Regions from separate parts of the Streptomyces sp. NPDC000594 genome, predicted to be linked through region 3. Evidence: riboswitches for the same ligand, from Rfam matches in the RefSeq annotation. Region 3 holds a riboswitch; each other region holds the start of a gene.

Region 1 (7,824 bases), on a different contig from region 3:
GGGTGCTTCGACCGCATGGTGGGGACCGCCACCTCACAGGTGGAGATCATCACGGAGGTCGGCGCCGGCCGTCCGCTCTGCATCCGTGTGCAGTGGAGCGACGGCGGCGGGCACTTCCTGTCCGCCATCGGCTATGTCGACGACGCGGACAGCGTCGACATCGTCGACGACCCCATCTACGGCAGGACGTTCCTGCTCCACAGCGTTCTCCGGACCGCCTACCAGGGGTCGGGGACCTGGACCCACACCTACTACACCCGGGACTGACGGGACTGAGAGGAAAGACCCATGCCGGTCCACGCCCCCGAGCCGCCCGCCGCGTCGCTCACCGCCGCCCGCGACGGCGTCCGCGCCTTCCGCCGGCGCGGCATCGCCCCCTTCGCGGAGGCGCCGGAAGACGCCGAACCGGCCCTCACCCGGCCCCGGCGGCTGTACGAGGTCGGCCGCGACGACCTGCTCGGTGCCGCCGGGCTCGCGGCGGCCCGCCCCGTCATGTGGCGCTATCTGGTCGAGCTGGACGGCCGTGCGGTCGCCTTCGCGGACACCCTCACCACGCCGGAGGGCACGACCGTACTCGCCCAGCTGAACTACGGGCCCTTCGTGGCGGGCGTCGACGAGGCCCTCCGGGTGGCGGAGGCGCCCGGAGCGGTCGATCCGGACACGGACGCGGAGTCGCGCCTGCTGCACGTTCCCTCACTGCATCTGATCGCGGTGTGGCTGCACTCCCCGACCGGTACGGACCGGCTGGTGCCGACCGCCCCCGCGCCCGAGGGGTTCGAGGCCGGACGGATCTACACCCTGGAGGAGATCCGGCCCGAGCTGACCGCCCGCGCCGGGCTGCTGCCCGCCCCGACGCCGGGTGATGCCACGGGAGGCTGACCCACCCGCCCGGAAGGACGGTGGCGCCGAGCCGTGCACAAACCCCTCTCGCTGATGTACTGTTAACCGAGTTCACGACGTGCTGATCAAGTGTCAACGGTTAACAAATGGGGGGTCAGGTGTCCCATCACCTGCGCACAGCCAGCCGTGCCCGGCGTACCGCCGTCGCCGCCGCCACCGCCGCCGTCCTCACCGCGGGACCGGCCGCCGTACTGCCCGCAACGGCTCACGCGGCCGGGGCCGCCAAGCCCGCCGGAGCCGCCGAGATCCTCGTACCCGCCCCCGACGCCTACCGCGACGGGACCGCGACGGTGCTGGCCACCGGCGGCCAGGGGGTGCTGTACCGCGAGAACGGCGAGTACCGCTGGACCACGACGTACAACAGCTCCACCAAGCCCGTCCCCGCCCTCGACGGCGTACCCCAGGACGCCATCGTGCGCACCCACGACGAGTACAACCGCGTCGTCCACACCAGGCCGCGCGCCGACGGCGGCACCGACGTCGTCCGGGTCGGGATCGAGGATCCCTCCTACACCAGCACCATCGGCGTGCCCGCCGGCTACCTCAACCCCCGCGTCGCCAACGGCTGGGTCCTGGCCACCGTCGACCAGGGCGACGGCACCTATCAGCTGCGCGTGGTCCGGGGCATGGACCCGGCGAACAACCCCGTCGTCCAGCTGCCCGCCGGAGCCACCACCGGCGCCGAACCCCAACTGCTCGGCGCCCACTACAACCAGCTCCTCATCGGCTACCGCAAGGCCGACGGCACCCCCGGCCACGCCATCCTCACCGGGTACAACGGCAGGGTCGTCCCCCTGCCCGTGACCGGCGGGGCGAGCAGCTTCCGCATCACCCAGACCACCGTCAGCTGGTTCTCCCGCGACGGCGGGCCGGGCGTACGGATCATGCCGCTGGGCAGCACGGCCGCCCCGCGGGTCGTCCCCCTCGACCCCCGGTCCCCGGACAGCGAGGTCACCTCCTTCGTGGTGGGCGACAACGTGCTCTGGTACGAGGGCGACGGCGGCCCGCTGCGGCTCACCCCCTTCGCCGGGGCGGAGACCGAACGGACCCTGCTGGCCGATGTGGAGCAGGCCTTCCTGCGCACCGAGGGCGACGGCTCGCTGATCGCGCTCGGCAAGGACGCCGACGGCAAGCGCGCCGTACGCGTCCTCAGCGTCAACGGCCTCGGGCTCGTCGAGGATCTGCCCCTGCGGGAGATGGCGCGGACCAAGACCGCCGACGGGTCGATCGAGGCGCTCACCCTCGACCGGGGGCGGCTGCGGTACGTCAACTCCCTCGCCGGCGAGGAGACCCTGCACGGCAAGGACATCGGCACCGGGACCGACCCGGCCGACGGTCCGGCCCTCGCCGACCACCCGGGCCGCGCCGCGGGCCGCTTCGCCGACGGCACCGACGAGGGCCTGGCCCGGCTGGTCACCGACCCGGCCACGGGCACCGACACCCTGGTGACCGGCGACGACCCGGACCGCCCGGTGGACCGCTTCCCCCTGCCGGGCACCGACGGCAGGATCCTCGACACCGCACCGGAGTTCGTGCTGTACGAGGCGGGCGGACGGCAGTACGTCGTGGACACCGCCCGCGACGCCGTCGTCCACGAACAGCCCGCCCGGGCCGCCGCACTGGAGCAGCATCGGCTGTTCACACCGGCGCCGAAGAGGCCCGGCACGGTAAAGGTGATCAATCTGCGGACCGGCAGACAGACCGGGACCATCCCCCTCGGGACCCCCTGCGTCCCCGGCGAACTCCAGCACGGCGGCACCCTGCTCTACTGGAGCTGCGCCTCCCGGGACGCGGCCGGGGTACGTGACCTGGCGACCGGGCACACCTATCCCGCACCGGCCTCCGGCGCCCTCCTGGGCGACCGCTTCCTGGCCCACCGCGACCCCTCCGGGGAGCTGCGCCTCACCGCCCTGAGGACCGGCGGGGGTACGGCCGACCTGGGTACCGTCACCGGTCTGAAGCAGCGGCCCGGGGGCGGCGACGGGCGCGGCACCACCTGGACCCTCGACCCGGGCGCGGCCAAGCTCGCCTGGGTCGGCACGGACGACACCATCCATGTCAGCGCGGTCCAGCACGCGGTCTCCCCGCTGCGCGTCGCCCGCACCGCCGCGCCGCGCACCTTTGCGCGGAACGGCACCGGCGAGTGGGCCGCCGCCTGGTGGCTCTCCAGGCCGGCGGCGTCCTGGCGGGTGACGCTCACCCACCGCGCGACCGGTGGGACCGTCCGCACCTGGACGGGCGGGAAGACCCTCAGCGCGGTACGGGTCGACTGGGACGGCACCTCCGGCACGGGCACCCCGGTGGCGACCGGCGCCTACACCTGGCGGCTGACCGCCGGCCCGGCGGACGGCTCGGGCCCGGAGACGACGGCCACCGGTGTCGTACGGGTCCGGCCCTGACCACGACCCGCGAGGAACCGGCCCCTTCCCGGACCACCGGGGAAGGGGCCGACCCGCTACTTCAAGCCGTACAGGGTGTACGGCGGATAGGTGTCACATCTGAAGTCGAGGATCAGCCAGATGTTGACCAGATGGGTGCCCGTCGCCACACAGCTCGCGTACGACGGGTGCGTACCCATGGAAACCCAGGCGGTGGCCCCCGAGGGGGCCGGTCGTGGCGCGGCCTGCGCGGCCAGCGCTCCGGCACTCATCAGCGAAACGGCCACGCCGACGGTGGCGAACACCGTACGTAGGGACATGACGAGGGGCCTCCTTCTGCTCACCGGGCACCACCGGCGCCGACGCGCCGGTGGCCGGCCTGAAGCTTCCCGTCAGCCTTCGCCCCGTTCAACAGGACGTGCACATTCCTGTTGAACGGGGCTCCGCGACCCGGAGCCCGGCCTCAGAAGGAGGTCCAGGTGAAGGAGACCCGGTCGCCCGTGTTCAGCTTGAACTGGCAGCCGCCGACCGGGGTGGGGGTGCCGTTGACCGCGATGCTCCAGTAGGCGCTGCCACCGCCGCTGACGTTCTTTATGGTGTCGACGGAGAAGTCGTCGAACGCGGCGTACCAGGTGCCGTCCCAGGTGAAGTGGTGCTTACGGGCCGCGTCGTCCAGGGCGGCGGTCGGCGTGGGCACCTTCGAGAGGTGGGCGCCGTTGTTGGTGCCGTCGCACCGGTGGGTCCCGCCGCTCGCGGTGGTCACCTCGTGGCCCTTGGTCCTGATCTTCCCCTGGAACAGCGCCCCGTTCGGGCCCTGCACGGTGAGCCGGACCGTGACCGGTGCGTTGGTGTTCGGCGTGGCCTGCGCGGTGGGCGCGGCGGCGAGACCGGTGAGGGCGAGGCTCAGGGCGGCCGTGGTGACAGCGGCGCGGCGGGTCGTGCTGAGGAGCATGGAGTGCCTTTCTGACCGGACCGGGTCCGGCGGGGCACGGCCCTGACGGGCGGCCCGCACCGTCCGCCCCGGGGCGGACACGCACGGAGCGCACAGGGCTGTCGCACCGCAGACCGTGGCAGTGGAAGCGTGGGCATGCCATGCGACGGGCATCCCGACTCGCGGCACGCGCCGCACACGGTTGCAGGTCAGCGCCGGAATCCCACCGGCTTCCCCCGTTCGCACAGCCATTCGGTTGTGGCCCGGTGGTGGCCGGGCAGACGCATCGTACGGTCGAATACCCGCCACGCCAAGGGGTGTTGGCCATCGGGCCCCGGCGGGAGCGGCGCGAACCGCTCCCACCGGGGCCGCAGGGGTGCCTACCTGCCGTGGTAGGCGTTGTGGACGGTGATGGTGCTCCGGTTGTCCCGGGTGTCCACGATCTGCGCGCGGAACGAGACCGCCTTGCCCTTGGCCGGGCTGGTGACCGTGATCGCGCCCTGGCTGACCGGCACCTTCTTCCAGGTGGTGCCGTCATGGGAGACGGAGACGGTCAGGGACTTCAAGCCCTTGCCCGCCGCCGGGCCCTCGACGGTGACCGGGACGGTGAGCCGCTTGCCCGCCGGGGTGGTGTTGTCGAGCGCCAGCTTCGGCGAGAAGCGGACCGAGGAGACCGGCAGTTCGGCCACCGTCCCCCGGGCCGGCCGCTCCGACCGGAAGGTCCAGCCGGCGTCGATCCGGCTCGCCACCCGGGACACCTTCTTGTCCCGTACCGCCGAGGCCGTCAGGGTGTACTCGGCCGGCTCCGCACCGACGGTGAAGGTCTCCCCGCGGAGGAAGTCGACCTCGCCGACGCCGGTGGTCCCCCGGTACAGGGCGGCCTTCGCCGAAGAGGCGACCGAGTGCGTCGCATGCCCCCTGCCGTCGGTGAAGAACGCCAGGTCCAGATGGATGCGGTTGCCCTCGCGGAAGACACCGCTGCGGCCCTTGCGCACCCAGGGCGTATGGACCCCCGTACCCAGGGTCTCGGTGAAGGTCGCCCCCGCACGGAAGGCCCTGCTCGCGGTCTGGCCCCAGATCTCCTCGCTCCCGGGGTCGTGTCCCTTGTCCGAGGACTGGACGCTGGCGAACGACCAGGTCGCCCCCGGGTCCGACGCGAGCAGCAGATTCCAGGTACCCGGCAGGGCCCGGAAGGGGCCGAGGAGACGGGAGCTGTTGCCACCGACCTCGGCCACCGTGCTGACCTCGCCGTACTTGCCCTTCACCGAGGAGGCCAGGACCGCCTTCACCGTGGCGAAGTCACCGGCCTTGTACTTCTTGGTGTAGCCGGTGGAGTACTTCCGCACCGGGCCGCCGCCCGCCGTGGCGTACTCCTTCGAGCCGACCGGCTTCCACCGTGTGGCCCAGGTCTCGGCGAACGTGCCGGGCGCGGCCTGAGCCCCCACATGACCGGTGCGCACCTGGTGCAGCGAGTCGAAGAAGATACTGCTGGAGTCCCGCTGGGCGCCCTTGCCCACCACATAGCCCAGCTCCGCGCGGCTCAGCTTGGCCTTCTTGTCCGGCACGGTGATGGAGACCGGCTTGGCCCGACGGGCGTCGACGGTGACGGTGGTGTCCTTGGTCAGCGACACCCTCGGGGCGGTGAGCAGGTCATAGCCCTTGGCGTAGTCCTTGCCGTCCACGGGACCCGCCGCGCTGAGGACATAGTCGCCCCTGACGAGCCGGACCGTGACGCTGCTCCCCTCGTCGTCCAGCATGTGGGTCCCGCCGCCGTCCGCGAAGAGGGCGTGGAGGAGCGAGGACATGTTCTTGGTGGGCTTGCCGTCCCGTCCGATGTACTTGACGGTGAGGTCGTACTGCTCCCGCTCCCGGTCCACCCCCGCGACGGTGCGCACGGTCTGTCCGCCGCCGGTCGCCACGACCGTGGCCGTGTAGTAGCCGTCGGTCTTCCCTCCGACGCGGGTGTCCGCCGACAGATCGACGGAGGCGGTGCCACCGGCGGGAACGGTCACCCGCTGGGCGCTCAGGGTGAAGAAGCCCGCCGGGGCGGAAGTGCCCCGGGGACCCTGCCCGGTGACCTTCAGATCGAGGGTGACCTCCGTGCCGCCCAGGTTGCGATAGGTGAGCCGCCGGGTTTCGGGGGTGTCGTCCTGATGGGGCCAGCTCTGCCGGGCGAAGCCGATCGACGCCGGCTCGGCGACCAGGTTCTGCCCGAGCGCCCGGTCCACGGCGACCCGTCCGGTGCCCTGCTCGACCGCACCCAGCCCGAGATCCCGGGCGGAGGCCACCAGGGCGGCCTTCAGCCGCTCACCCTTCCAGCCGGGGTGCCGCTGCTTCAGCAGCGCCGCCGCGCCCGCCACATGAGGGCTCGCCATGGAGGTGCCGGAGAGGGTGGTGTATCCGGCGGGGGACTGCGGGTCGGTCTCGGTCCCCGCCGCTGCCGCGGCCGTGATGTCCATTCCCGGAGCGGCGACATCCGGTTTGATCAGCCCTGCGGCGGTCGGTCCCCGGCTGGAGAACGGGGCGGTCCCGCCCTCGTCGTCCACGGCACCGACGCTCAGCGCCCGCTCCACGCTCGCGGGGGAGTTGACGGACGCGCCGGCCGGGCCGTCGTTGCCCGCCGCGACGGCGAAGAGCACCCCCGTATCGCGGGCCACCTTGTCGACATGGGCCTCCACCGGGTCGGTTCCCGGGGAGTCCGGGGCGCCGAGGCTCATATTGATGACATCGGCGCCCTGGGCGACGGCCCAGTCGATACCGCCGATGATGCCGGAGGCGGTACCCGAGCCGCTGTCGCCGAGCACCTTGCTGTTGATGATCGCGGCGCCCGGGGCGACCCCCTTGAGCTTTCCGCCCGACCGGGCGCCGGTGCCCGCCGCGATCGAGGCGACATGCGTACCGTGACCCTGGCGGTCCTTGGCGTCCTTGGAGTCGCTGAAATTCTTCTCCGCGACGACCCGTGACGTCAGATCCGGGTGGGTCCTGTCCACCCCCGTGTCCAGGACGGCTATCGTGACGCCGGTACCGTCGAGACCGGCCTGCCAGGCGGCGGGGGCACCGATCTGGGCGACACTCCGGTCGAGCGAGGCCGTGTACACCGAGTCCAGCCAGATGTGCCGGACACCGGGGGCGGTACGCGCCCCCTCCGCGCCGGTGCGGACGAGGGAGGCCCAGAGGGCACCCGGCTTCCGCACCGGGATCGTCACCGCGTCCGCGTCCAGGACCGGAAGGTTCCGGTCGACCCGCACGCCCCCCGTGGCCCGCAGGCCCTTCCTGGCCGTGGACCCGGAGCCACCGCCGTAGGCGACGATGACCTTCAGTCCCTCGCGATAGGCCGCGCGGCTCTCCGCCCGGGCCAGCTCGGTGACATCGAAGAGCCGGCGATCGAGCCGCCCGCTCGCTATCAGGGCACGGGCGTCGGCGGGTACGACATGGGTACCGCCGTCCTGGGTGAAGGTGTGCACGGGAATGCCCGCACGCCCCTCGGCCGGGTCCAGGGCGACCGCCTTCCCCTCGGCGCTCACCCCGACCCGGTCACCGGTGACGAGGGTCACCCAGTGGACGGCGGCGGCTTTGCCCCCGCCGTCCCGGTCGATGGGTTCGACGCCCTTCGCG
Region 2 (7,824 bases), on a different contig from region 3:
GGCGAGCTGGGCGCTGGGGACCGTACGCCACTGCGGCCCCACGGCGACCGCCCGTACGCTGCGCTATCTGCGGGCCGCCGAACCGCAGGCGCCGCCCGGGGCATGGACCCTGGAGTTCCTCGGCGTCCTCCCGGAGCAGCGGGGACGGGGCTCGGCACGGCTCCTCCTCGACCATGTCCTGGACACCCTCCCGGCGCCCGGCGGGGTCTTCCTCACCACCGCGGACCCCGCCAACGAGACGCTGTACCACCGCTTCGGGTTTCTGACGCTCCGGCACCTCACCACCGGCCCGCTGACCATCGCCGCGATGCTGCGGCCGGGGGCCGCGACGGGTGACACCGCGTGATACCCACGCCCGGCACGGACGATCGGGCCGTACCGCCCCCGTGAGGGCCGGCCGGGAGCGGGCCGGCCGACGCCCCGTCGGCGGGGCCGAACCCCTGGTGGGAGCGGGTGGACCGGAGCGGGCGGGGGCCGGGGGGACGGTGGTACGGGACGCGGGGACACGGCGTGGGCTGCTTGCGGGGTGGTCACCGGGCGCAGCACCATGGCGATCACGCCCGGCACCACGGCCCCACACCGAGGAGAGCTGATCGCCCGTGACCTCATCCTTACCCCACCGCCCCCTCCCCCGGCGAAACCTCCTCAAGGCCGCGTCCGGCACCGCCGTGTCGGGTGCCCTGCTCACCCCCGGACCGGCGCGGGCCCTCGCGGCCCCGCCCACCGGGGCTCCGGCGGCGGCGGGCGCGGCCGCGGTGCGGCTGCGGTTCACCGAGGCCACCAACGGCGCCGCCACCGCCGCCCACGGCGGGGACCGGATCGTCGCCGAGGTGCAGAACATCCTGTGGTCGGTGCCCCGGGACGGCTCACCCGCCGTCCCGCTCACACCGCCCGATCTGGAGCCCACCCGGCCCGTCCTCTCCCCGGACGGCCGCCGGGTCGCCATGAGCGCCTATCGCGGCGGCTCGTTCTCCATCTGGGTGATGGACGCGGACGGCTCCGCGCTGCGCCGGCTCACCGGCGGCCCCTTCGACGACCGGGCACCGGCCTGGTCCCCCGACGGCCGGAGCATCGCCTTCTCCTCGGAGCGCGGCGGCGACCCGGTCACCGGCAGCCCGTACCGGATCTGGTCGGTGTCGGTGGCGGACGGCGGGCTGCGCCGGCTCACCGGCCTCCCGGACCAGCCGGGGCCCGGACAGGACGCCCCCTGGGAGGACTTCGACCCGGTGTGGTCCGCGGACGGCGCCCGGGTGCTCTTCGTCCGGGGGCGGGTCACGGGCTCCGCCCTGGTCTCCCGTACCCTCGCCGCGGTCCCCGCGACCGGCGGCCCCGTCACCACCGAGACCACGGTCACCACCGGCAGTCTGCTGGTCCCCGCGATCTCCCCGGCGGGCCGCACCGCCTGGCTGCACAGTGTGCCGGGGCCCTTCCGGTACGAGGCGATCACCCTGTTCGTGGACGGCCGCGCGGTGCCGGTCGACGGGGAGATCGCGACCGTGCCGCCCCGGTGGATCGACGACGAACGGCTGCTGCTGACCGTCGCGGGCCGGTTCCGGGTGATCCGGCCGCACCACGACCCCCGGGGCGAGGAGATCCCCCTCGACGCCGTCCTCACGCTGGACCGGCCCCGGTACCGGCGCAAGGAACCCCGGCTGGAGGCCGAGCGGTCCCGCCCGGTCCGGGGGATCCATCTGCCGCAGCTCTCCCCCGACGGGCGGAGTATCGCCTTCGCCGCGCTCAACTCCCTGTGGGTGGTGGGGATCGGCGGGGGCGTCCCGCGCAAGGTGGCGACGGGCTCCCCCACCGCCTATGTGCAGGGCCCGGTGTGGTCCCCGGACGGGCGGGCGCTGATCTGGACGGACGACCGGGACGGCCTCAACGGGGTGCGCCGCCGGGAGCTGTCCGGCGGCCGGGAGACCGTGCTCGCCCCGGGCGGCCGGGTGCATGCGGTGCTCTCCCCGGACGGCACCCGGCTGGCCTGCCTGGACATGGCGGGAAATCTGGTGGTACGGGATCTCGCCGCCGGGACGGAGCGGGTCCTGGTGGCGCCGCTGGGCGGTGGCGGGCTCCCGGGCCGCCCCAGTTGGTCCCCCGACGGCCGTCATCTCGCCCTCTGCGACCGCAACCGGCTCAACCAGCGCTTCCGTGAGGGGCTCAATCTCATCCGGGTGGTGGACACCGCGAGCGGTGCCGCGCGGCTGTACGGGCCGGCGCCCCACGCGTCGCTCTCCGACCGGTACGCCTCGGGCCCGGTGTGGTCGCCCGACGGGCGGTGGATGGCCCTGGTCAGCGAGTCCGCGCTCTGGCTGCTGCCGGTCGGGCGGGACGGCGCGCCCACCGGGCCGCCCCGGATGCTGACGGACGAACCCGCCGACCACCCCTCCTGGTCCGGTGACTCCCGCACCCTGCTCTACCAGTCGTCGGGACGGCTGCGGCTGCTCGCCCTCGACGCCTCGGGCGAGGTCTCGGGCGCGCCCCGGACGGTGCCGGTCTCCCTGAGCTACCGGCGTCCCGCCCCCGTCGACACGGTGGTGCACGCGGGTCTGCTCTGGGCGGGTACGGGGTCGGCGCCGCGCGCCGATGTCGATGTGCTGATCCGGGAGGGGCGGGTGACGGCGGTCGAGCCGCACCGGGCGGGGCGGCGGGCGGCGCGCCATGTCGACGCCTCGGGCGGCACGGTGCTGCCGGGGCTGTGGGACGCCCATGTCCATCCCTGGCAGTACACCTACGGGGCCCGGCAGGGCGCCCTGTGGCTCGCGTACGGCATCACCACCACGGTGTCGCTGGGCGGGTTCGCGTACGAACAGGCCCGGCTGCGGGAGGACATCGCGGCGGGTCTGCTGGCCGCCCCCCGGCTGCTGGCCACCGGGGAGCTGCTGGACGGCTCCCGGGTCGGCTACAGCATGGGCAGGGCGCACCGCACCCGCGCCGGTTTCGCCCGTTCGCTGGCCCGCGCGGCGGAGCTGGACTGGGACTTCGTCAAGACCTATGTGCGGGCGCCGTACGGGCTGATGGAGGAGGCGGTCCGGTACGCCCATGACCGTCTGGGGGTGCCCAGCGGTGGCCATCTCTGCTCCCAGGGGGTGCAGTGCGGCCAGGACATGACCACCCATCTGCTGGCGACGGAGCGGGCCGAGTACGGCCATGGGGCGACCGCCGGGACCCATACCCACCAGGACACCCGGGAGGTCTACACCCGGGGCGGCTTCGATCTGATCGCCACACCGTTCACGGCGACACCGCTGGTGGGGGCGGATCCCTCGGTGGCGGACGACGCGCGGGTACGGTCGATCATGCCGCCGTGGGACATCGCGACCGTCGACGCCCTCGCCGCCCGCCCGCCGTCGCCGCAGGAGCTGGCGGTGCTGGAGCGCGAGGTCGGTGTCTACCGGCGGGTGCTGCGCGAGGGCGGGCGGGTGCTGCTGGGGACCGACGCGCCGCTCACCGCGGGAGGGCTCCATCTGCATATGGGGATGCGGGCGCTGCACCGGTACGGACTCTCCGCGGCGGAGATCCTGACCACCGTGACCACCGCCCCCGCGCGGGCCTTCGGGGTCGCCGACCGGCTCGGCACGGTGGAGCCGGGCAAGCTGGCCGATCTGACCCTGGTGGACGGTGATCCGTTCGAGGACTTCGACACACTGATCCGGATCCGGGGGGCCGTACGGGGCGGCCGACTGTACGAACGGAGGGCGCTGGAGGAGGCGTTCACCCGTCCCGCTCCCCGGCACCGGGCGCCGGAGGGCGGCTGGGGCGCGGTGGTGGACCAGATGCTCCGGGACGGCTGCTGCGACGGGCACCGCGCGGAGGGGTGAGCCGTACCCCCGTACCCCCCGTACGCCGTACCCCGTGCCCGGTACCCCGTACCGTGCCGTGGTCCCCGCCGCCCGGATCCATGGGCGGCGGGGGTACGGTACGGGGCGCGGTTCAGCCGTCGCCGTCGGCCGCCGCCCGGAGCGCGGCCACCTCCAGCTTTCCCATCGTGAGCATCGCCCGCATGGCCCGGTCGGCACGGGCCGGGTCGGGGTCGTGGAGCAGCTCCTCCAGCTCCCGGGGGACGACCTGCCAGGACAGCCCGTACTTGTCCTTGAGCCAGCCGCACGGCCCCTCCTGGCCGCCGTCGGCGGTCAGCCGCTCCCAGTAGTGGTCGACCTCGGCCTGGCCGGAGCAGTCGATCTGGAGCGAGACGGCCTCGGTGAAGGTGAACTCCGGGCCGCCGTTGATCGCGGTGTACGGCTGTCCGTCCAGTTCGAACTCGACGGTGAGGACCAGGCCCGCCGGGCGGGGTCCGGCCTCGCCGTAGTGGGTGACCCGGGTGATCCTCGAACGGGGGAAGACCGCGCAGTAGAACGCGGCGGCCTCCTGGCTCTGGGTGTCGAACCACAGGTTGGGGATGATCCGCGGCATCACGCACACTCCTGGTGTCCTGGGGGCCGAACCCCTTCGGCCCCTCTCTTCTCCGACCGTCCGGGGCGCCGGAACTCATCGGCCCCGGTCAGTCAATCCGCTTCGGCGATCAGCGCGGTGCCGACCCGCCGGAAGCCGAGGCGGGCGTAGAGACGGGCGATCTCCTCGTCGCCCGCGGAGAGGAAGACGGTGTGCGCGCCCCGGGCGCGGGCGTCGGCCGCGAGGGCGGCGGTGACGGCGGCCCCGAGGCCCCGGCGGCGGGCCGAGGGCAGGGTGCCCACGCCGACGACCTCGGTGACCGGCCCGACCGGCTGGTGCTGTCCGGAGCAGAGGGCCAGCCCCTCGGGGGTGACGGCGGCGGCGATCCGGACCCGTCCGGCGCGCATCCGCTCCTCCATGGCGGCCGTCGTACCGTCGGCCGCCGCCCGCCGGACCGCGGCCGCCAGCTCGGGCGGGCCCGCCGGGCCGGTCGCGGTCCCCGGCTCGGCGAAGGCCAGGTGCGGTACGGCCAGGGCGCTCGGCAGCGCCGGGTCGCCGGGCTCCAGGATCCGTACCCGTACACCGTCGCCGGTCTCCGGTACCCCGGCCGGCGCCCGGTCCGGGTCGAGGACCATCAACGGGTGCTCCCGTACGGTGAGTCCGGCCTCCTCGGCGGCGGCGCGCAGGGCGGGGGTGGTCTCGGCGACCCATTCGAAGCTCTCCGGAACGCCGAGTTCCCGCTGGCGGGCCCGGACCCGGGCCACCGCGTCGGCCGTCACCGCGCCGACCGCCACCACGTCAGCCGTCACCGAGCCGGGGCCGGTGAGCGTGGGCCGGGCGTAGTAGGGCCAGCCCGCGCCCTCCCGGACGAAGAGGGTGAGCGGTCCCAGCTCCTCGGCCCGCGCGTTGGAACGGGGCACCGTGTCGTAGTAGTTCTCCAGCTCGACCAGGAGGGCCGCACCGGTTTCATGATCCCATCTCATGGGCCCATCCAAGCAGCACGGTCCCGACCCGGCGGTTCCCCCACAGGACATCATCCGCATTCTGGACATGGCTCCCCGCTGGGGGAAACGGCACCGTAAGCTGACCGGTGCAGCTGGTTCGCCCCGTCCGCCAGACGGGCTGCGTCGTAAGAGGGAACCTGGTGGGAATCCGGGACTGCCCCGCAGCGGTGAGTGGGAACGACCGCCGTCATACGCACTGGGTCCACAGGGATCTGGGAAGCGACGGCCAGTAGGTGTCCGCCGGTCCCCGGTGGATGTGCCCGCGAGTCCGAAGACCTGCCCGTTGCCCGCACGCGGACGATTCCGCGCGCGGATATCCCGGTGACCTCGAGGGCGGGTCGGCGACACCAGACGGAGGACCGTGCCATCGCACACGGGCCCGTCCGGTCCGTCACCCCTTCGCGCTCTCGTCCCGTCCCCGGGATCTCAGGGATTCATCTCGCGAAGGAGATCTCCGTGACACCGAAGTCCGCAGCCGCGGCAGCACAGGCCACCGTGTACGGCTACCCCCGTCAGGGCCCGAACCGGGAGCTGAAGAAGGCAATCGAGGGCTACTGGAAGGGCCGGGTCACCGCCGACGCCCTCCGGGCCACCGCCGCCGAACTGCGCGCCGCCACCTGGCGCGACCTCGCCGGGGCCGGCGTCCACGAGGTGCCCACCGGCGACTTCTCGTACTACGACCATGTGCTGGACACCACCGTCATGGTCGGCGCGATCCCCGAGCGGCACCGGGCGGCCGTCGCCGCCGACGCCCTCGACGGCTACTTCGCGATGGCCCGCGGCACCCAGGACGTGGCGCCGCTGGAGATGACCAAGTGGTTCGACACCAACTACCACTATCTGGTGCCGGAGCTGGGCCCGGACACGGTCTTCACCGCCGACTCCACCCAGCAGGTCGCGGCGGTGACCGAGGCCCTGGCGCTCGGGCTGACCCCGCGGCCGGTGCTGGTCGGCCCGGTCACCTATCTGCTGCTGGCCAAGCCCGCCCCCGGGGTGGCCGCCGACTTCGACCCGCTGACCCTGCTGGACCGTCTGCTGCCGGTGTACGGGGCCGTCCTCGCCGATCTCCGGGCCGCCGGTGCCGCATGGGTCCAGCTGGACGAGCCCGCCCTGGTGCAGGACCGCACCCCGGCGGAGCTGAACGCCGCCGCCCGCGCCTACCGTGATCTCGGCGCCCTCACGGACCGTCCGCGGCTGCTGGTCGCCTCCTACTTCGACCAGCTGGGCGAGGCCCTGCCGGTCCTCGCCAAGGCACCCGTCGAGGGTCTCGCCCTCGACTTCACCGAGGCCGCCGCCGCCAACCTGGAGAAGCTGGCCGCCGTCGGCGGGCTGCCCGGCAAGCGGCTGGTCGCCGGAGTCGTCAACGGCCGCAATATCTGGGTCAACGACCTGGAGAAGTCTCTCGCCACCCTCGGCACCCTGCTGGGGCTCGCGGACCGGGTCGATGTGGCCGCCTCCTGCTCGCTGCTGCATGTCCCGATCGACGCCGCCGCCGAACGCGACATCGACCCGCAGATCCTGCGCTGGCTCGCCTTCGCCCGGCAGAAGACCGCCGAGATCGTCACCCTGGCCAAGGGCCTCGCCCAGGGCACCGACGCCATCCGGGGCGAACTCTCCGCCAACCGGGCCGCGCTCGCCTCCCGCGCGGCCTCCCCGATCACCCGCGACCCGGCCGTCCGGGCCCGTACCGGGGCGATCACCGACGCGGACGGCCGCCGCTCCCAGCCCTACGGCGAGCGGACCGTCGCCCAGCGCACCCGCCTCGGGCTGCCGCAGCTGCCCACCACCACCATCGGCTCCTTCCCGCAGACCGACGAACTGCGCGTTGCACGGGCCGATCTGCGGGCCGGACGGATCGACACCGCCGGGTACGAGGAGCGCATCCGGGCCGAGATCGCCGAGGTGATCGCGTTCCAGGAGAAGACCGGGATCGATGTCCTGGTCCATGGCGAGCCCGAGCGCAACGACATGGTCCAGTACTTCGCCGAGCGGCTCACCGGCTATCTCGCCACCCAGCAGGGCTGGGTCCAGTCCTATGGCACCCGCTATGTCCGGCCGCCGGTCCTCGCCGGGGACATCTCCCGGCCCGAGCCGATGACCGTCCGCTGGACCTCGTACGCCCAGTCCCTCACCGACCGTCCGGTGAAGGGGATGCTGACCGGCCCGGTCACCATGCTGGCCTGGTCCTTCGTCCGCGACGACCAGCCGCTCGGCGAGACCGCCCGCCAGGTCGCGCTCGCCCTGCGCGACGAGGTGGCCGATCTGGAGACGGCCGGCACCGCGGTGATCCAGGTGGACGAGCCGGCGCTCCGGGAGACCCTGCCGCTGCGGGCCGCCGACCACGGCGCCTATCTGGACTGGGCGACCGAGTCCTTCCGGCTGACCACCGCCGGTGTCCGGCCGGGCACCCAGATCCATACCCATATGTGCTACG
Region 3 (7,824 bases):
CCGGCCACCCGCACCGGGCCCCCGAGCGCCCCGGTCATGTAGTGGACCGGCGGGACCTCGTCCACCAGCGTGGAGACGGCCGTGGCGTGCACCGCGTGGGTGTGGACCACGGCCCGCGCCCCGGTCGCGCGGTAGACCGCCAGATGGAGCGGCAGCTCACTGGTGGGCCGCAGCTCACCGATGACCTGCCGCCCTTCGAGGTCCACGGCGACGGTGTCCGCGGGCGTCAGCCGGTCGTAGGGCACCCCGCTCGGGGTGACGAGGACGAGGTCCCCGACCCGGGCCGAGACATTGCCCGATGTGCCGACCACCAGCCCCTCGGCCGCCGTTCTGCGGGCGGTCTCCACCACGTCCCGCCAGGTCCTGTCGATCGCGTCCTCGCGCACGTTATCGGTCATGTGATCGATCCTGTCAGGGTCGAACGCTTGACTACAGAGGGCCACGAACGGGTGAGCGAGACGCCTCACACCCTAAATCGAGCAGATAGTCGGCAAAGGTGATGAAAGCCACTTTGCGCTCCGTCCACCCCGTCACAGAGGCCCATCCAGCCCCTCGTGCCCACAAGCGGAACCCCCGACCCCACTTGGAGCCACCCGGAATCCGGTCCGAGTTCACCTTCCGTTCACTCAGGTTACCTACGTTCACCGAGCCACTGACGTCCAAAGATTGCCTGGGTAAATGGAACACATCACGCTGCTGCTCGCGATTGTGATCGTGACGGCTCTCGTGTTCGATTTCACGAACGGTTTCCACGACACCGCCAACGCGATGGCGACGACCATCTCGACCGGCGCGATGAAGCCCAAAGCCGCGGTGGCCATGTCCGCCGTGCTCAACCTGGTCGGCGCGTTCATGTCCGTGGAGGTCGCCAAGACGATCTCCAGTGGCATGGTCGACGAGGCAGGCATCACACCAGAAGTGATCTTCGCGGCGCTCGTCGGCGCCATCCTCTGGAATCTCCTGACGTGGCTGGTCGGTCTGCCGTCCAGCTCCTCGCACGCCCTCATGGGCGGTCTGATCGGCGCGACCATAGCCTCGGTCGGCATCAGCGGCGTCAACGGCGGCACCGTCGTGACCAAGGTGCTGATCCCGGCCATCGCCGCCCCGCTCGTCGCGGGCATCGGCGGTTACCTCGCCGCGAAGCTGACGTACAAGATCGGCCGGAACCTGGACGACAAGACCAGCTCCAAGGGTTACCGCGCGGGGCAGATCGCCTCCGCCGGCCTGGTCTCCCTCGCCCACGGCACCAACGACGCCCAGAAGACGATGGGCATCATCACGCTGGCCCTGGTCGCCGGCAATGTCCTGGCCCCCGGCTCCAACCCGCCCATGTGGGTCATCGTCTCCGCCGGTGTCGCCATCGCCCTGGGCACCTACCTCGGTGGCTGGCGCATCATCCGCACCATGGGCAAGGGCCTCACCGACCTCCAGCCGCAGCAGGGCTTCGCCGCCCAGACCAGCGCCGCGAGCGTCATCCTGGCCTCCTCCAACCTGGGCTTCTCCCTCTCCACCACGCACTCCTGCTCCGGTGCCGTGATGGGCTCGGGCCTCGGCCGCAAGGGCGGCGTGGTCCGCTGGTCCACCGCCACCCGGATGTTCGTCGCCTGGGGTCTGACCCTGCCCGCCGCCGGTCTGGTCGCCGCCCTCTCCGAGCTGGTCACCAAGCAGGGTGACTGGGGCGTCGGCGTGGTCCTCGCCTTCCTGATCGGTTCCTCCGTCGCGATCTGGGTCTACTCCCGCCGCCAGGTCATCGACCACACCAACGTCAACGAGACCGAGGAGGGCGCCGAGGCCGCCGCGGAGGAGCCCGGCGTGGTCACCACCGCCATCGCCGCGGTCACCCCGCCGCCGGCCGGTGTCGTCGCCGGTCACGACGAGCTGCACAAGACCCCGGCCGCCTCGGCCGCCGCCCCCGAATCCGGCCCGGCCAGCCCGGCCGCGGTGTAAGGACAGATCGCATGAACATCGACTGGGCAGCCCTCGGCTCCGTCTTCGGCGTGAGCCTCGTGGCCACCGTGGCCATCGCCGGCCTCTTCGTCCTCGGCCTCGTCGGCCTCGGCAAGCAGGAAGTCGCCTCCACCTCCGGTGGCTCGGCCCCCCTCGCCGTCGCCGGCGCGTACCTCTGCTTCGTGCTCTGCACCGTCGCGGTCAGCTTCGGGATCTACCTGATCGTCACCTGATCACCCCGATCCTTCTCCGTTCCACCGGCCGGGCCGGACCTCCCCCAGGGAGGTCCGGCCCGTTCCGCGTTCACCGGCCCGCCGTCGAACCTGGGGCGGCCCCCGGGTGTGGGGCTGGGCACACTGCCCCACCGCAGGTCAACGGCAGGTTGACGGCTGTTCTCGGAGCGTGGTGGACTGCCGGGGCCATGAGGCGGCAGCAGAGGAAGCCCGGTGTGAATCCGGCGCGGTCCCGCCACTGTCACCGGGACACCCCCGGGAGCCAGGAACTCTCGCCGCCGATCACGTCGAACCAGGGCGCGGACACCCTGAGTGAGGACATTCGTCATGCCCGGCCGCGGCTGCGCCCCTGCCCCTGCCCTTCCGCCCACCCGGGCGCCCCGTACCGGAAGCGGATCCTGACCACCGTGCGGGCCGACCGGGTCTTCGCCTGCGGCGCCGCCGCCGGCCTCCTCACCGACCTCCTGCTCGCCGATCCCCGCCGGGGCCATCCCGTCGCCGCCTTCGGCCGCGCCGCCGGAGCCGTCGAGGACCTCCTCTGGCGCGACCACCGGGGCTGGGGAGCCCTGCACACGGCCGTCTGCGCCGGCGGGACCGCCCTGGGCGCCGCGGCGCTCACCCGGGCCGTACGGCGCTCCCCCGCTCTCTCCCTGGCCCTGACCGCCGCCACCACCTGGACCGTCGTCGGCGGCACCTCGCTGGGCCGGGAGGCCCGTACCATCGGCGCCGCGCTGGCCGACGGCGACCTCGACCGCGCCCGGCGGCGGCTGCCCCATCTCTGCGGCCGGGACCCCGAGGCCCTGGACGGCCCCGGGATCGCCCGTGCCGTGGTGGAGTCCGTCGCCGAGAACACCTCCGACGCCGTGGTCGGCGCCCTGGTCTGGGGGGCCGTCGCGGGCGTCCCCGGACTCGCCGCCTTCCGCGCGGTGAACACCCTGGACGCGATGGTCGGCCACCGCTCCCCCCGCCATCTCCGCTTCGGCTGGGCCGCCGCCCGTCTGGACGACCTCGCCGGGTGGCCCGGCGCCCGGCTGACCGCCGCGCTGGCCACGGCGGCGGGCCCGAGCCCCCGGGGCGCCCTCCGCGCCTGGCGCGCCGACGCCCACCGCCACCCCAGCCCCAACGCGGGCCCGGTCGAGGCCGCCTTCGCGGGCGCGCTCGGCGTACGGCTCGGCGGGACCCTGGCCTACGGCGGACGGGTCGAGCACCGGCCCGTCCTCAACGGCGCCGCCGGCCGCCCCGTCGTCCCCGCGGACATCGACCGCGCGGTCCGGCTCTCCCGCCGGGTGGGGCTGCTGGCCCTCGGGGTGAGCGCCGCCGGACGGCTCGCGGCGGGACACCTCGGACGACGGAGCAGAGCCGGGGCAGCCATCACCAGGACCACGGGAGGGACACGATGACCGGAGGCGGGCTGCTCGTCGCGGGCACCACATCCGACGCGGGCAAGAGCGTCGTCACCGCCGGGATCTGCCGCTGGCTGGTCCGCCGGGGCCTGCGGGTGGCCCCCTTCAAGGGCCAGAACATGTCGCTGAACTCCTTTGTCACCCGGGACGGCGCCGAGATCGGCCGCGCCCAGGCCATGCAGGCCCGCGCCGCCCGCACCGAGCCCACCGCGCTGATGAACCCGGTGCTGCTCAAGCCGGGCGGCGACCGCACCAGCCAGGTGGTGCTCATGGGCCGCCCGGTGGGCGAGATGGGCGCCCGGGGCTTCTTCGGCTCCGGCACCGGCCGCCCCGACGGGGACCGCGCCCGGCTCTTCGGCACCGTCATGGAGTGCCTGGAGGAGCTGCGCGCCACCCATGACGCGGTCATCTGCGAGGGCGCGGGCAGCCCCGCCGAGATCAATCTGCGCCGTACCGACATCGTGAACATGGGCGTCGCCCGCGCCGCGCGGCTGCCGGTGCTCGTCGTCGGGGACATCGACCGGGGCGGCGTCTTCGCCTCCTTCTTCGGCACCACGGCACTGCTCGCCGCCGAGGACCAGCGGCTGATCGCCGGGTATCTCGTCAACAAGTTCCGGGGCGATGTCTCGCTCCTGGAGCCGGGGCTCGACATGCTCCGGGGGCTGACCGGACGGCCCACCTACGGGGTGCTGCCCTACGCCCATGGCCTCGGCATCGACGAGGAGGACGGGCTGCGGGTCTCGCTGCGCGGCGCCCTCCGCGAGGCCCCGACGGCGCCCCCGGTGGGCGAGGAGGTGCTGCGGGTCGCGGTCTGCGCGGTGCCGCTGATGTCGAACTTCACCGATGTGGACGCGCTCGCCGCCGAGCCGGGCGTGGTCGTCCGCTTCGCCGACCGCCCCGAGGAGCTGGCCGACGCGGATCTGGTGGTCGTCCCCGGCACCCGGGGCACCGTCAAGGCGCTGGAGTGGCTGCGGAGCCGGGGACTCGACCGGGAGCTGGCCCGCCGGGCCGCCGCCGGACGGCCCGTGCTCGGCATCTGCGGCGGCTTCCAGCTGCTCGGCGAGCGCATCGAGGACGAGGTGGAGTCCCGGGCCGGCACCGTGCCGGGCCTGGGGCTGCTGCCCGTACGGGTGCGCTTCCACCCGGCGAAGACCCTGGCCCGGCCGGTGGGGACGGCGCTGGGCGAACCGGTGGAGGGGTACGAGATCCACCACGGTGTCGCCGAGGTGCTGGGCGGCGAGGCGTTCCTGGACGGCTGCCGGGCCGGCGCCGTCTGGGGCACCCACTGGCACGGCTCGCTGGAGAGCGACGGCTTCCGGCGGGCGTTTCTGCGGGAGGTCGCCGCAGCCGCCGGACGGCGGTTCGTGCCCGCGCCGGACACCTCCTTCGACGCACTGCGCGAGGAGCAGCTGGACCGGCTCGGCGATCTGATCGAGGAACACGCGGACACCGACGCGCTGCTGCGGCTGATCGAGCGGGGCGCGCCCGCCGGCCTTCCCTTTGTCGCGCCCGGCGCGCCCGAACTGCCCGGCACGCCCGAACTGGTCGAGGAGACCGTATGAGCACCCCGTACCCGTTCACCGCCCTGGTCGGCCAGGACGATCTGCGGCTGGCCCTGTTGCTGAACGCCGTCTCGCCCCGGGTCGGCGGGGTGCTGGTGCGCGGCGAGAAGGGCACCGCCAAGTCGACCGCCGTACGGGCGCTGTCGGCGCTGCTGCCGCCGGTGGCGACGGTGACCGGCTGCCGGTTCTCCTGTGACCCCGCCGGGCCCGATCCGCGCTGCCCGGACGGGCCGCACGAGGGCACCGGGTCGGGTGAGCGGCCCGCGCGCATGGTGGAGCTGCCGGTCGGCGCCTCCGAGGACCGGCTGGTGGGCGCGCTGGACATCGAGCGGGCGCTCGCCGAGGGCGTGAAGGCGTTCGAGCCGGGGCTGCTGGCCGACGCGCACCGGGGCATCCTCTATGTGGACGAGGTCAATCTCCTCCACGACCATCTGGTCGATGTGCTGCTGGACGCCGCCGCCATGGGTGCGTCGCATGTGGAGCGCGAGGGGGTGTCGGTCCGGCACGCGGCGCGCTTCCTTCTGGTGGGAACGATGAACCCGGAGGAGGGTGAGCTGCGGCCCCAGCTGCTCGACCGGTTCGGTCTGACGGTGGAGGTCGCCGCGTCCCGGGAGCCCTCGGAGCGGGTCGAGGTGGTGCGGCGGCGGATCGCGTACGAGGACGACCCGGTCTCCTTCGCCGCCCGCTGGGCCGGTGCGGAGGAGGCGCTGCGGGAGCGGATCACGGCGGCGCGGGCGCTGCTGCCCTCGGTGGTGCTGGGCGACGGGGCGCTGCGGCAGATCGCGTCGACCTGTGCGGCGTTCGAGGTGGACGGGATGCGCGCGGACATCGTGATGGCGCGGACCGCGACCGCGCTGGCCGCGTGGGCGGGGCGTACCGAGGTGACGGAGGGGGATGTACGGCAGGCGGCCCTGCTCGCCCTTCCCCACCGGCGGCGGCGCAATCCCTTTGACGCGCCGGGGCTGGACGAGGAGAAGCTGGACCGCACGCTGGAGGAGTCGGCGGAGGAGTCCACGGAGGACGGCCCGGAGCCCGAGCCGGAGGGCGGTCCCGACGGCGGGGGCCCGGACGGCGACCCCGACGGTGGCCCCGACGGTGGTGGCGGGGGCGGCGGCAGGCCGCCCCGGGGCGACGGTCCCTCCGTACCGCCCCAGTCCCGTGGGTCCGATGATTCCCATGAGTCCCAAGACTCCCCGGAGCCGCAGGAGACCCACGAGCCCTCCGGAGCACAGCAGGGCGACGGTGCCGGAGCGTCGGGCACCGGCGCCGCCGAACAGCGCCCGGTGGCGGCCGCCGAGCCGTTCCGTCCGAAGGCGCTGAGCGTGCCCGGGATCGGTGAGGGGGCCGCGGGCCGCCGCTCCCGGTCCCGCTCGGAGCACGGCCGCACCACCGGGTCCCGGCTGCCCAAGGGCACGCTCACCCGGCTGCATCTGTCCGCGACGGTACGGGCCGCCGCCCCGCACCAGCGGGCGCGCGGGCGCGGCGGCCCCGGCCTGGTGGTGCGGCGGGAGGATCTGCGGCAGGCCGCCCGGGAGGGCCGCGAGTCCAATCTGGTGCTCTTCGTGGTGGACGCCTCGGGTTCGATGGCGGCCCGGCGGCGGATGGGCGCGGTCAAGGGCGCGGTGCTGTCGCTGCTGCTCGACGCCTATCAGCGCCGGGACAAGGTGGGTCTGGTGACCTTCCGGGGCCGGGACGCGGAGCTGGCGCTCCCGCCCACCTCCTCGGTGGAGGCGGCGGCGGCCCGGCTGGAGCGGCTGCCCACCGGGGGCCGCACCCCGCTGGCGGCCGGGCTGCTGAAGGCCCGTGAGGTGCTGCGGGTGGAGCGGCTGCGCGACCCCTCGCGGCGTCCGCTGCTGGTGGTGGTGACCGACGGCCGGGCGACCGGTGGCGTCGACCCGGTGGCGCTCTCCGCGCGCGCTGCGGGGCTGCACGCGGCGGACGGCATCACCTCGATCGTGGTGGACTGCGAGACGGGACCGGTCCGGCTGGGGCTCGCGGGCGCGCTCGCCACCCGGCTCGGCGGGAGCGCCGTCACCCTCGACGAGCTGCGCGCGGAGACCATCAGCGGGCTGGTGCGCGACGCCCGGGACACCGGGCCGACCGGGGCGGCGGGATCTCCCCGTACCGGCAGGATCGACAGAAAGGCCGCGTGATGCCGCAGGGAAAGCCGTCCGTCGTCCCGGAGGACGGACTCACCACACGTCAGCGGCGGAACCGTCCGCTGGTCTTCGTCCATACGGGCCCCGGCAAGGGCAAGTCGACGGCCGCCTTCGGCCTGGCGCTGCGCGCCTGGAACCAGGGGTGGCCGATCGGGGTGTTCCAGTTCGTCAAGTCCGCCAAGTGGAAGGTGGGCGAGGAGAACGCGCTGCGGGTGCTGGGCGCATCCGGCGAGGGCGGCCGGGTGGACTGGTTCAAGATGGGCGCGGGCTGGTCCTGGGTCCAGCGGGACCGGCAGCTGACCAACGAGGACGCGGCCCGGGAGGGCTGGGAGCAGGTCAAGCGGGATCTGGCCGCCGAGAGCTACCGGCTGTACGTCCTGGACGAGTTCGCCTATCCGCTCCACTGGGGCTGGGTGGACACCGAGGAGGTGATCTCGGTGCTGCGGGACCGCCCGGGGAACCAGCATGTGGTGATCACCGGCCGGAACGCCCCGGAGCCATTGCGGGAGTTCGCCGATCT

What was found. A riboswitch is a leader RNA that binds a small molecule or an ion and turns the genes downstream of it on or off. The one in region 3 is predicted to bind cobalamin.
Region 1: linked by a shared signal. The riboswitch ahead of ABT354_RS23075 (DUF4430 domain-containing protein) and the one ahead of ABT354_RS24920 (cobalamin biosynthesis protein) in region 3 are both predicted to bind cobalamin.
Region 2: linked by a shared signal. The riboswitch ahead of metE (5-methyltetrahydropteroyltriglutamate--homocysteine S-methyltransferase) and the one ahead of ABT354_RS24920 (cobalamin biosynthesis protein) in region 3 are both predicted to bind cobalamin.

Annotation. Positions count from the first base shown of each region.
Region 1 covers NZ_JBEPCY010000017.1:80,793-88,616, forward strand. The annotation lists gene ABT354_RS23055 (C39 family peptidase) at 1-267, shown strand, start outside; gene ABT354_RS23060 (hypothetical protein) at 289-879, shown strand; gene ABT354_RS23065 (hypothetical protein) at 999-3,299, shown strand; gene ABT354_RS23070 (hypothetical protein) at 3,356-3,598, opposite strand; gene ABT354_RS23075 (DUF4430 domain-containing protein) at 3,742-4,230, opposite strand; cobalamin riboswitch at 4,358-4,491, opposite strand; gene ABT354_RS23080 (S8 family peptidase) at 4,590-7,824, opposite strand, start outside.
Region 2 covers NZ_JBEPCY010000011.1:92,244-100,067, reverse strand. The annotation lists gene ABT354_RS17770 (GNAT family N-acetyltransferase) at 1-346, shown strand, start outside; gene ABT354_RS17765 (amidohydrolase family protein) at 600-3,815, shown strand; gene ABT354_RS17760 (VOC family protein) at 3,928-4,407, opposite strand; gene ABT354_RS17755 (GNAT family N-acetyltransferase) at 4,500-5,369, opposite strand; cobalamin riboswitch at 5,467-5,688, shown strand; gene metE (5-methyltetrahydropteroyltriglutamate--homocysteine S-methyltransferase) at 5,847-7,824, shown strand, end outside.
Region 3 covers NZ_JBEPCY010000020.1:71,072-78,895, reverse strand. The annotation lists gene ABT354_RS24935 (class II aldolase/adducin family protein) at 1-398, opposite strand, end outside; gene ABT354_RS24930 (inorganic phosphate transporter) at 679-1,947, shown strand; gene ABT354_RS24925 (hypothetical protein) at 1,959-2,180, shown strand; cobalamin riboswitch at 2,337-2,474, shown strand; gene ABT354_RS24920 (cobalamin biosynthesis protein) at 2,588-3,580, shown strand; gene ABT354_RS24915 (cobyric acid synthase) at 3,577-5,145, shown strand; gene ABT354_RS24910 (putative cobaltochelatase) at 5,142-7,298, shown strand; gene cobO (cob(I)yrinic acid a,c-diamide adenosyltransferase) at 7,298-7,824, shown strand, end outside.